Regions from separate parts of the Candidatus Palauibacter soopunensis genome, predicted to be linked through region 2. Evidence: riboswitches for the same ligand, from Rfam matches in the RefSeq annotation. Region 2 holds a riboswitch; each other region holds the start of a gene.
The links. Region 2 has a riboswitch for S-adenosylmethionine ahead of metH (methionine synthase). Riboswitches for the same ligand answer to the same signal wherever they lie in the genome.
Positions count from the first base shown of each region.

Region 1: another riboswitch for S-adenosylmethionine. It lies ahead of RN901_RS01785 (alpha/beta fold hydrolase); the one in region 2 lies ahead of metH (methionine synthase).
Region 3: another riboswitch for S-adenosylmethionine. It lies ahead of metB (cystathionine gamma-synthase); the one in region 2 lies ahead of metH (methionine synthase).

Region 1 covers NZ_CANPVT010000002.1:343,312-346,582, forward strand. Annotated here, with positions in the region: gene asd (aspartate-semialdehyde dehydrogenase) at 1-368, opposite strand, end outside; gene RN901_RS01780 (hypothetical protein) at 359-1,168, opposite strand; SAM riboswitch class I at 1,236-1,352, opposite strand; SAM riboswitch class I at 1,473-1,584, shown strand; gene RN901_RS01785 (alpha/beta fold hydrolase) at 1,662-2,678, shown strand; gene RN901_RS01790 (CocE/NonD family hydrolase) at 2,688-3,271, opposite strand, start outside.
Region 2 covers NZ_CANPVT010000052.1:196,677-199,947, reverse strand. Annotated here, with positions in the region: gene RN901_RS13240 (DUF5916 domain-containing protein) at 1-1,444, opposite strand, end outside; SAM riboswitch at 1,540-1,613, shown strand; gene metH (methionine synthase) at 1,651-3,271, shown strand, end outside.
Region 3 covers NZ_CANPVT010000038.1:10,128-13,398, reverse strand. Annotated here, with positions in the region: gene RN901_RS10320 (ABC transporter ATP-binding protein) at 1-143, opposite strand, end outside; gene metB (cystathionine gamma-synthase) at 646-1,863, opposite strand; SAM riboswitch class I at 1,954-2,072, opposite strand; gene RN901_RS10310 (nucleoside deaminase) at 2,140-2,607, opposite strand; gene RN901_RS10305 (EamA family transporter) at 2,761-3,271, shown strand, end outside.

The DNA.
Region 1 (3,271 bases), on a different contig from region 2:
AGCGGCACGTCCGCTCGCAGCCGGTGCGCCGAGGCGTTGGTGCATACGGTGTGCCCCGCTTCGGCGAGCGACGGTTCGAGCCGGTGCGCCACGCGCGAAGGGAGCGCGGAGAGCACGAGCCGGCAGGGCGGCCGCTCGACCGCCATGCGCAGGGGCAGCGGAACAGCCTCCGCGGGAGGATCTCCTCCGAGACTCCACCGGACCACGTCGCCGTACCTCTCGCCCGCATGCGTCTCGGACGCGGCGACCGCCGCAAGCCGGAGCGTCGGGTGGCCGTCCAGCATCCGAACGAGCCGCTGCCCGACGATCCCGGTCGCGCCCAGGACGGCCACGGGCACGCGTTCATTCGACGGATGGGTCAGGCGCATCGGGCACGCTCCTCTCCGCCATGGCCGGTGTCGGGCGGCGGGTCGTTTCTGCCGACCCAGGTGCCCGTGCCGCCTGGAGCCGCCACCCTGAAGGCGACCCGGTGCCGCTCGGCGAAGCTCAGCGCCCGGTCCTGAACGACTCCGGCGCCCGTTCGCCGGGCCTCGCTCCACGATGTCCGGCGGATCGGCTTGACGTGCGGGAACCGTTTCGGGTCGGCCGGGAAGATCCCATCCACATCCTTCACGAGACGGACTTCCGCCGCGCCGAGCGCGTGTGCGAGGAAAAGCGCCGTAAGGTCCGAGCCTCCCCGCCCGAGCAGCGACGTGATGCCCGTGGCGTCGACGCCCACGAATCCGGGAAGGACGATCACGTCGTGCGTGGCCAGGGCCGTCTCGATCGCCCGAGCGTCCACGTCCACCGGCTCGGCGGCCCCGAGCGGCCCCCGGGTGCGGATCGGCAGGCGCGAGAACGACATGCCCACCGCACGCACGCGCCCCGTCACCAGGGCGAGGTGCAGCAGGGCGACGGACGCTTCCTCCCCGGGCGCGAGGAGAGATCCGATGAGGTCGTCCGGGAGCGAGGGCGCAACTTCGCGCGCCGCGGAAAGAAGATCGTCGGTGGTGTCCCCCATGGCCGACACGACGGCAACGACCTTCGCGCCGGCGGCGACTTCAGCCCGGATCTCCTCGACCGCCAGCCGGTATGCGGCCGGATGCGCCAGCACGGATGAACCGAATTTGAGTACGTGAACGCGGCGAACTTCGCGCAATGAAACGCCTCCCCCCGAGTCTCGATTCACGCTCAGCGGACTCCGGAGAAGCGACGCCCTGGGAACTGCAGCTGCCGTGCAATGAAGCGCGGCGGGCGACTCATCTACCAACGGATTACATCCGTCGCAGGAGTTGGCACATCAGTGGAAGAGCCACCTTCCACAGGTTGCCCCGGTGTCTTCGGGCCTGTCCCTCGACCGGTCTCGATGAGCGTTGTGGGCGCGGAGGCTACAGGGTCGTGGGCGGCGCGTCAAGTTTTGGCGGGCGAAGCCGGGCGAGAGGCGCCGCGCGTGTTTCTTGACCGCCGTTGCCGGACCCATTAGGGTCGGCCGCTACTCATCGAGACCGGCTGAGGGACGGGCCCTTTGAAGCCGGGGCAACCGGGGCGCAACGCCCAGCGGTGCCAACTCCTGCGGACCCCGAACACGGGTCCGAGAGATGAGCGTCGGACCCGCACGGTCGGTCGGCTGCTCCGGAGTTGGCGTCGCGAACCACAGACGCGAGCCGAAACGGAGACACAGCTTGAACGCCGTACTGCCGGAGGGTCGGAGGGGCGCCGTCGCGATGCCGGCGGCGTGGAGACCGGAACTGGAGGCCGGGATCGACGCCTGCTTCCGGGTGCGCTACGAACTCGCCGGACCCGAGGGCGCCCCGCTGCTCGTCGCGATGGGGGGGATCTCCGCCGACCGCCACGTCTGCGCCAACGCCCTGGACCCCGCGCCCGGCTGGTGGAGGAAGCTGGCGGGCCCGGGTCTGGCCATCGACACGAACCGCTGGCGGCTGCTCGCGATCGACTTCCTCGGATCTCCCGGGACGTTCGAGTCGCCGGATCGGATCCATCTCACGCCCGGAGACCAGGCGGACGCCGTCGCGGTCGCGCTGCGCCACCTCGGTGTCGAACGGGCCCACCGCATGCTGGGCGCCTCCTACGGCGGCATGGTCGCGCTGGCGATGGGGATCCGCCATCCCGCCCGCCTCGACGGCGTCGTGCTGATCGGCGCGGCGCACCGCGGCCATCCCCAGGCCATCGGAATCCACGCGGTGCAGCGCTGGATCGTCGAGTTCGCGCTCCGGCACGGCCGGGGGAGCGAAGGCGTGGCGCTCGCCAGGGCGCTGGCGTTCACGACCTACAAGTCCGCGGAAGGGCTCGACGCCCGCTTCCCGCACGACTGGGAGTGGGAGGATGGCGCCCCGGTCTACGCCGTCGGCCGCTACCTGGAGAAACAGGGACGGGAGTTCGCGGAACGGTTCGAGGCGGAGACCTATCTGACGCTGTCGGCTTCGGTCGACCTGTGCGACCTGCGTCCGGACGAACTCGGCGTCCCCGCCTGGCTCATCGGGTGGGAGGAGGACACGCTGGTCCCGCCCTGGCTGCTCCTGGAGACCGCAGGCCGGATCGGCGCGCCTTCTCGCCTGCGGATTCTGAACTCCGACGCGGGCCACGACGCCTTCCTGCTCCACGCGCCCGACTACGAGGAAGCCCTGAGGGAGAGTCTCTTCGCGACGGAACCGCAGGCCCTCGCGGGCTCAGCCGGATGACTCGCGGGTTCAGCCGGGCGCCGCCGCCGCGACGGGAAGCCGCACGCACGAAGGATATGCGGCGGTGTGCAGGACCGTGTTCCGCGCCGTCCGCATGCGCGTGCCCGTCCCCACGTCCTCCCCCGTGTTGAGGTTGCGGCTGAAGCGGGGGAAGCAACTGCTCGTGATCTGAAGCCTGATCCGGTGGCCGGCCCGGAACACGTGGCTCATCGGATAGAGCCGGATCCGGAACTCGGTGGCTTCGTTCGGCTCCAGAAGCTCCGTCCGGTCCAACCCCCCTCGATATCGCGCGCGCAGGATCCCCTCTGTGAATACGAATGATCCTCCCGCCGGATCGACGTCCGTCACCCGCGCCACGAAGTCCGTGTCGCGCGCCGAAGATTCAGCGTAGAGCACGACCTCGACCGGCCCCGTGACCTCGAGATCGTCCTCCAGAACCCGCGAGGTGTAGACGAGCACGTCGGGCCGCCGCTCGAGCGGCGCCTGCTCGACGGGGCCGCCCCGCATCGGCGTCTCGGCGTGGGTCGTGATCAGCCGGGAAGAGAGATTGCCCCCGAGTGAGGGCGCCGGATCGCGCGGATCGTACTCGAAGC
Region 2 (3,271 bases):
TGAACGCCTCCGAGGGGAGGAAGTCGAACGATCCGTCCCCGGGCAGTTCCCGCTTCAGCCCGGTGCCGATGACGCCGACCTTGCTCGCGCCCCCGCGAAAGTCCTGCTGCAGCCTCACGACCGCATGCTCGGCCTGGGGTTCGGCGACGAACCGTCCCAGCGAATCGGCCTGCGCGAAGTACGCCTGCCCCATCTCACGTCCGGTCACGGCCGCCAGCGCGCCGACGGAGAGACCGCTCCGCGTCCGGCCCGTGAGCTTCGCCGCCCCCAGGATCGACGTCAGGTGGGGCTCGGCGTGGAAGTCCGCGTCCCAGGGCCCGGACCCCCGCGGCTCCCGCCCGATCCGCCGGCTGAAGAAGAGCGCCTTGCCGCCGCCCATGCGGCCGCCGCGCGAGCCGGCGAAGGTGAAGATCTGCGCGTCGCGCACGAAGAAGGGGCGCTTCTCGGGGAAGAACGTCTCGAAGGCCGTGAGGTTGATGACCTCGGGATCCACCTCGACCTGCCCGAAGTCGGGGTAGACCGTCGCATCGAGGCTGAAGGCGGAGCCGATCCCCATGCTCATGTCGAGGCCGCCGCGCGGCTCCATCTCGGTGCCGTCGAACAGCGGGTTTCCCGCCGCCGCCGGGGCGGTGTGGTACTGGGACACGGCGAAAGGCCGAACCTCGAACCTCCGGCTCGACCGCGGGAGCTGCAATCCGTCGATCGTGCCGAACTGGCTCACCCGCCCCCGGGCCGTGCGCGACTGCAGGGCGAAGTAGTCCGTCTCGTTCGTCTCGAGCCGCCGCCGCTCGAAGTTGATTCCCCAGGTCTGCATGCCGGGACGCGCTTCGTAGCGGATCTGGGAGAGCGGGATCCGCATCTCCACGGTCCACCCCCGGTCGTCGACCTGCACGGCGGAGTCCCAGATCGCATCCCAGTTCACGTCCTCCTGGGTGTCGCCGAACAGGTACCGGTCCGTCTCCGCGCCCGCGGCGCTGACCTCGAACTCGTAGCCGGTCAGCCCGTCCCGATTCGGATCGAGGGAGAGTTTGAAGGAATCGAAGGAACCGCGCTCATCCCGACGGGTGAGGCGCGCCCGGATCACGTTCGGGTCGCTTTCGTACATCCGCGCGGCGACGTAGATCGCCGCGTCGTCGAACACGACCCGCACCTCGGTCGGCTCGGACGGCTCCGCGCCCTCCAGGGGCACGCCCTGGACGAAATCGGTGATGATGGGGGCCGGCTGCCACGCCTGATCGTCGAGGCGCCCGTCGATCGAGAGCGCCCCCTCGCGACGCACCGCGTCCACGGCCGCCGGCGCCACGCCGCCCCGGAAGACGGTCGCTTCGGGCCCTTCGGGCGGCGAGAGTCCCTCCTGCTGCCCGGAAAGCCCCCACCCCGCCCCGTCTATCGCGAGAGCCGCGAGGACGAACGCCGCGCGGCCCGCTCCATGTCTGCATCCCATATCAGCCGAAACACACCCCGCCGTCAGGTTGTTTAAGCGGACGCGCCCAAAGTTTCCCATTTTGTCGCGCGCGCGCTAGTTTCGATCTTCCGGAACGTACCGGACGTGGTGATTTGAGGCGGATTGCAGCCACGTAAAACAATCGCTAAAGAGCCACGCCCCGGGCGCGATTCTTTAGCGGCCGGGCTTTTTTTGGGGTGAACGCCGTGTCCGAAGGGCGAAGAAAGCGCGTCGCACAGATTCGGGAAGCGCTCGACCGGCGCATTCTCCTGATGGATGGCGGCACGGGAACGATGATCCAGCGGCTGGGCCTCGATGAGGCGGCCTATCGCGCGGGTCCGCTCGCGGATCATCCGCAGCCCCTGTTCGGGAACCACGACGTGTTGTGCCTCACCCGTCCCGACGACATCGAGTCCCTGCACCGCAGCTACCTGGAGGCCGGGGCCGATTTCATCACGACGAACACGTTCAACGCGCAGGCGATATCCCAGACGGACTACGGCATCTCGCCGGAGCACGGCAACGAGCGGCTGATCCACGAACTCAACGTGGCGGCCGCGCGGCTCGCGCGCCGGGCGGCCGACGACTTCACGCGCGACGCTCCGTCCCGCCCCCGCTTCGTGCTCGGGAGCCTCGGCCCGACGAACCGGACGGCGTCCCTTTCGCCGGACGTGGAGAACCCCGCCTTTCGCGCCGTCACGTTCGACGAACTGGCCGCGGCGTACCGCGCCCAGGCGGAGGGGCTGCTGGAGGGCGGCGCCGACGTGCTGCTCGTCGAGACCGTGTTCGATACGCTCAACGCGAAGGCCGCGATCTACGGGATCCTCGAACTCGGCGCGGAGCTTGGCGAGGCGCTCCCCATCGCCGTGTCGGGGACGATTACGGACCTGTCCGGGCGCACGCTCTCGGGGCAGACGGTCGAGGCGTTCTGGCTCTCGATCCGCCACGCGGACCCCCTCTTCGTCGGCCTCAACTGCGCGCTCGGAGCCGAAGAACTCGAGCCCTACGTCGCGGAACTCTCCGCCGTGGCCGACGTCCCCGTGAGCTGCCATCCGAACGCGGGGCTCCCGAACGAGTTCGGGGGCTACGACGACACGCCCGCCCAGGTGTCGGACCTGCTGGGCAATTTCGCCGACCGCGGACTCCTCAACGTCGTCGGCGGCTGCTGTGGGACGGAGCCGGACCACATCCGGGCCATCGCCGAGCGCATGGAGGGCGTGCCGGCACGACAGGTGCCCGTGATCGAGCCGCTGCCCCGGTTCTCGGGACTCGAGCCGCTCGCGATCCGGCCCGACACGCTGTTCGTGAACATCGGCGAGCGCACGAACGTCACGGGTTCGGCCCGCTTCGCGCGTCTGATCCGGGAGGACGACTTCGACGAGGCGGTCGAGGTCGCGCGCGACCAGGTCGTCAACGGGGCGCAGCTTCTCGACGTGAACATGGACGAGGGTCTCCTCGACTCCGAGGCCGCCATGACGCGCTTCCTGAACCTGATTGCGGCGGAACCGGACATCGCCCGCGTACCGACCGTCATCGACTCCTCGCGCTGGGAGGTCATCGAGGCGGGGCTGAAGTGCACCCAGGGAAGGGCGGTCGTGAACTCGATTTCGCTCAAGGAGGGGGAGGAGGCGTTTCTCGAGCAGGCGGCCCTCATCCGCCGCTACGGGGCCGGCGTCATCGTCATGGCCTTCGACGAGCGGGGGCAGGCGGACACGGTGGACCGCAAGCTCGAGATCTGTGCCCGCGCCTACCGCCTCCTGCTCGGCGCCGGCTTCCGTCCGGGGGAGGTCATCTTCGACCCCAACGTCTTCGCGGTGGGGACGGGCA
Region 3 (3,271 bases), on a different contig from region 2:
TTGGGGCCGAGGAGGCAGTAGACCTCTCCCGGCTCGATGGCCAGGTCGAGGGAATCGAGGGCCTGCGTGGCGCCGTAGCGCTTGCTGAGCCCGCGGGCCTCGAGGAGGGGCGGTCGCCCCGCACCCGAATCGGCGGTCTGCATGGATCTCCATCTCTCGCGTTTGCCGCGCCGTCACCGGCGCAACGGTCGACAAGTCTCCCGCCGATCTCCGGATCGGCGGAGGGGCTCTTCGCTACAGAGAGATCGGAGGCGGAGGCGCGCGGCTGCGGTGGGGGGGGAGTTGGACGGGCCGGGCACTCAGCCGGTGGCCGCGAAGCGCGGGAGCGTGTACGGGACCGGGCCCGCCGAAGCTCGGCGTCGCCGAGGACGCCACGGGCCCCACATTGTGCGACAGTTCACATACCGCACACGCCGCCGGGGAGTCGGCCGCGCCGTCGTGCGTATGCGAGCCCTCGGCGAGGCCGGCGAAGAGGAGCGAAAGGGCGACCGGGACGCCGGCCAGCAGGCGCATGGGGCGCCTGGATCGTCCGGCGTCGACCTGGTTTGCCATGGTTCCCCTTCCCTCCCGCGGATCGGCGCGCCGACCGACTGGAAAGCGGCCGTGTCGGCGGCGGCGGCACCTTAGAGAATGCGGGGCTCCCGGTCAACGTTGCGCCGCGCGCACCCGGGCAGCGCACGCTGTCGGGCGGTCAGCCGCGGCGAGCGCCCGCTCCAGATCGGCCTCCAGGTCCTCGCAGGCCTCGATCCCCACCGACAACCGGAGCAGCCCCTCGCCGATCCCCGCCGCCCGGCGCGCGGGTTCATCCATCGACGCGTGCGTCATCGTCCAGGGGTGCGCGACCAGGCTCTCCACGCCGCCCAGCGACTCGGCCAGGGCGAAGTGTTCGATACGGTCCACGAAGGCATCCACCGCCGCTCGTCCGCCGCGCAGTTCGAACGAAACGAGGCTGCCCCACCCCGTCTGCTGCCGCCGCGCGATATCGTGCCCGGGATGATCGGGCAGGCTCGGGTGATGGACGCGGGCGACCACGTCGCTGCGGTCCAGCAGATCCACGATGCGGAGCGCGTTCGCTTCGTGTACGCGGCTGCGCGCGTGAAGGGTCCGCATCCCCCTGAGCGTCAGATACGAGTCGAACGGCGCCCCCGATACGCCCATGACGTTGGTCCACCAGGCGATTTCTTCGAGCAGATCCTCGTCCGCCGCCACCACCGCCCCGCCCACCACGTCGCCGTGCCCGTTCAGGAACTTCGTCGTCGAGTGCACGACGAGACCGGCGCCGAACTCCAGGGGGCGCTGGTTGACGGGCGAGAGGAAGGTGTTGTCGGCCACGCAGATCGCCCCGATGTCGCGCGCCACCCGCGCCCACGCGGCAATGTCGGTGATCCGCAGGCGTGGGTTGCTCGGCGTCTCGATCCAGATCATCCGGGGCCGAAGTCGGCGGGCGAGTTCGAGCGACGCCGGGTCCCACGGGTCGACGAACTCGACGCGATACCCGCCACGGCTCGCCTCGGCGGAGAAGAGGCGGTAGCTGCCTCCGTAGCAGTCGCGGGGCGCCAGGAGCAGATCGCCGCCCGAAAGCAGGCGCGTCGACACGGCGATCGCCGACATGCCGGAAGAGGTGACGACCGCACCGCACCCTCCCTCGAGTTCGGCGATGGTGTCGGCCGCGAGATCGCGCGTCGGGTTGGCCGTACGCGTGTAGTCGTACTTCGCGTACACGCCCGGAGCGTCGAAGAAGAAGTTGGTGGAGAGATGGATCGGCGGCATGATCGCCCGATGGGCGGTGTCGGCGCCGAGCCCCGCCCGCACGGCGCGTGTGACGGGGGAAGAGGCAACGCGAGCGGCAGAGCGGTGGGTCATCATGACCTCTCCGAGTCTCGAGTGCACCTCATCGGACTCCGGAGATTCGACACCCTGAGACTGCGGCTACCGCCTCGAAGGGCGGCGGGCGGTTCATCTTCACGGCGGATGCGAGTCCACCGCAGGAGTTGGCACCTTCGCGGGAATGCCACTTCCCGCAGGTTGCCCCGGCGTCAACGGGCCTGTCCCTCAGCCGGTCTCGATGAGTTGTCGTGCGGGCAGTTCTATAGGGGCGACCGTCGGATGTCAAACCGCGCCGCGACGGATGCGGCGGCGCTAGTACGGCGTCCGGTCCGATTTTCGGATCCAGCGCTCGAAGGCGTCCCGCGCCCGGGCGGAGGAGATCCGCACGAGCGACACGATCCGGCGCTCCGCGAGCGGCCGGGAGAACTCGTCGTAGATGTCTTCGTCGCTGAACCGGATGCGCGCCGCGTCCTCCCGGGTGTTCGCGTAGTACACGCGGCGGATCCGGCTCCAGTAGATCGCTCCCAGGCACATCGGACACGGCTCGCAACTCGCGTAGATCTCGCAGTCGCCGAGATCGAACGTGCCCAGAATTTCGCAGGCCTTTCGAATCGCCCGGACTTCGGCGTGGGCCGTGGGATCGTTGTCCAGCGTCACGCGGTTCGTCCCCTCCGCCACGACCTCGCCGTCCTTCACGACGACGGCGCCGAACGGCCCGCCGCCCTCGTCCACGCTGCGCTCGGACAGATCGATGGCCCGCTGCATGAATCCGTCATTCATCGCGACGCTCGTTTCGCAAGGGCGTGTGCGCTCGATTCCAGCCGGTCGACGCTCGGCGGTCGACTCCCGGAGCACTCCCGGAATATACTCAGCCGTTCCCTCCCCGGTGTTCGGCCGGGGGCTCCCTCGTCCCTTTCCCCACGGCGAGCGCGATTGACGAACTCTTCGAGCGGCCACCCTTCCCGGCGGCGAGCGCGCGACCTCACGGTCGACCTCGGACTCCTGGCCACGGCGATCATCTGGGGCATCAACTTCTCCGTCGTGAAGGTCGTCCTGCGGGAACTCGATCCGCTCGCATTCAACGCCGTGCGTTTCCCGTTCGCGGCGCTGGCGGTCTGGTGCCTCCTCCGGGCCACGGGGCGACCGGTCCTCCCTCCGCGGAGCGAGTGGCCGCGGATCCTGGGACTCGCGGTGGTAGGCCACGTGATCTTCCAGGCCACCTTCATCTACGGGATCGACCTGACGCTTACCGGGAACGCCGCGCTGCTCCTGTCCACGAGTCCCGTGTGGGTGCTCCTGATCGCGTCCGCGCTCGGGCGGGAGCGGTTCAGCCTCGCGATCCTCCTGGGCGTCGCCGCGACGATCGCCGGCATGGCGATTCTCATCACCGGCGGCACGCAGGAAGTCGGAGGAGCCGGGCTCGGGGATCTGCTCGTCCTCGGGG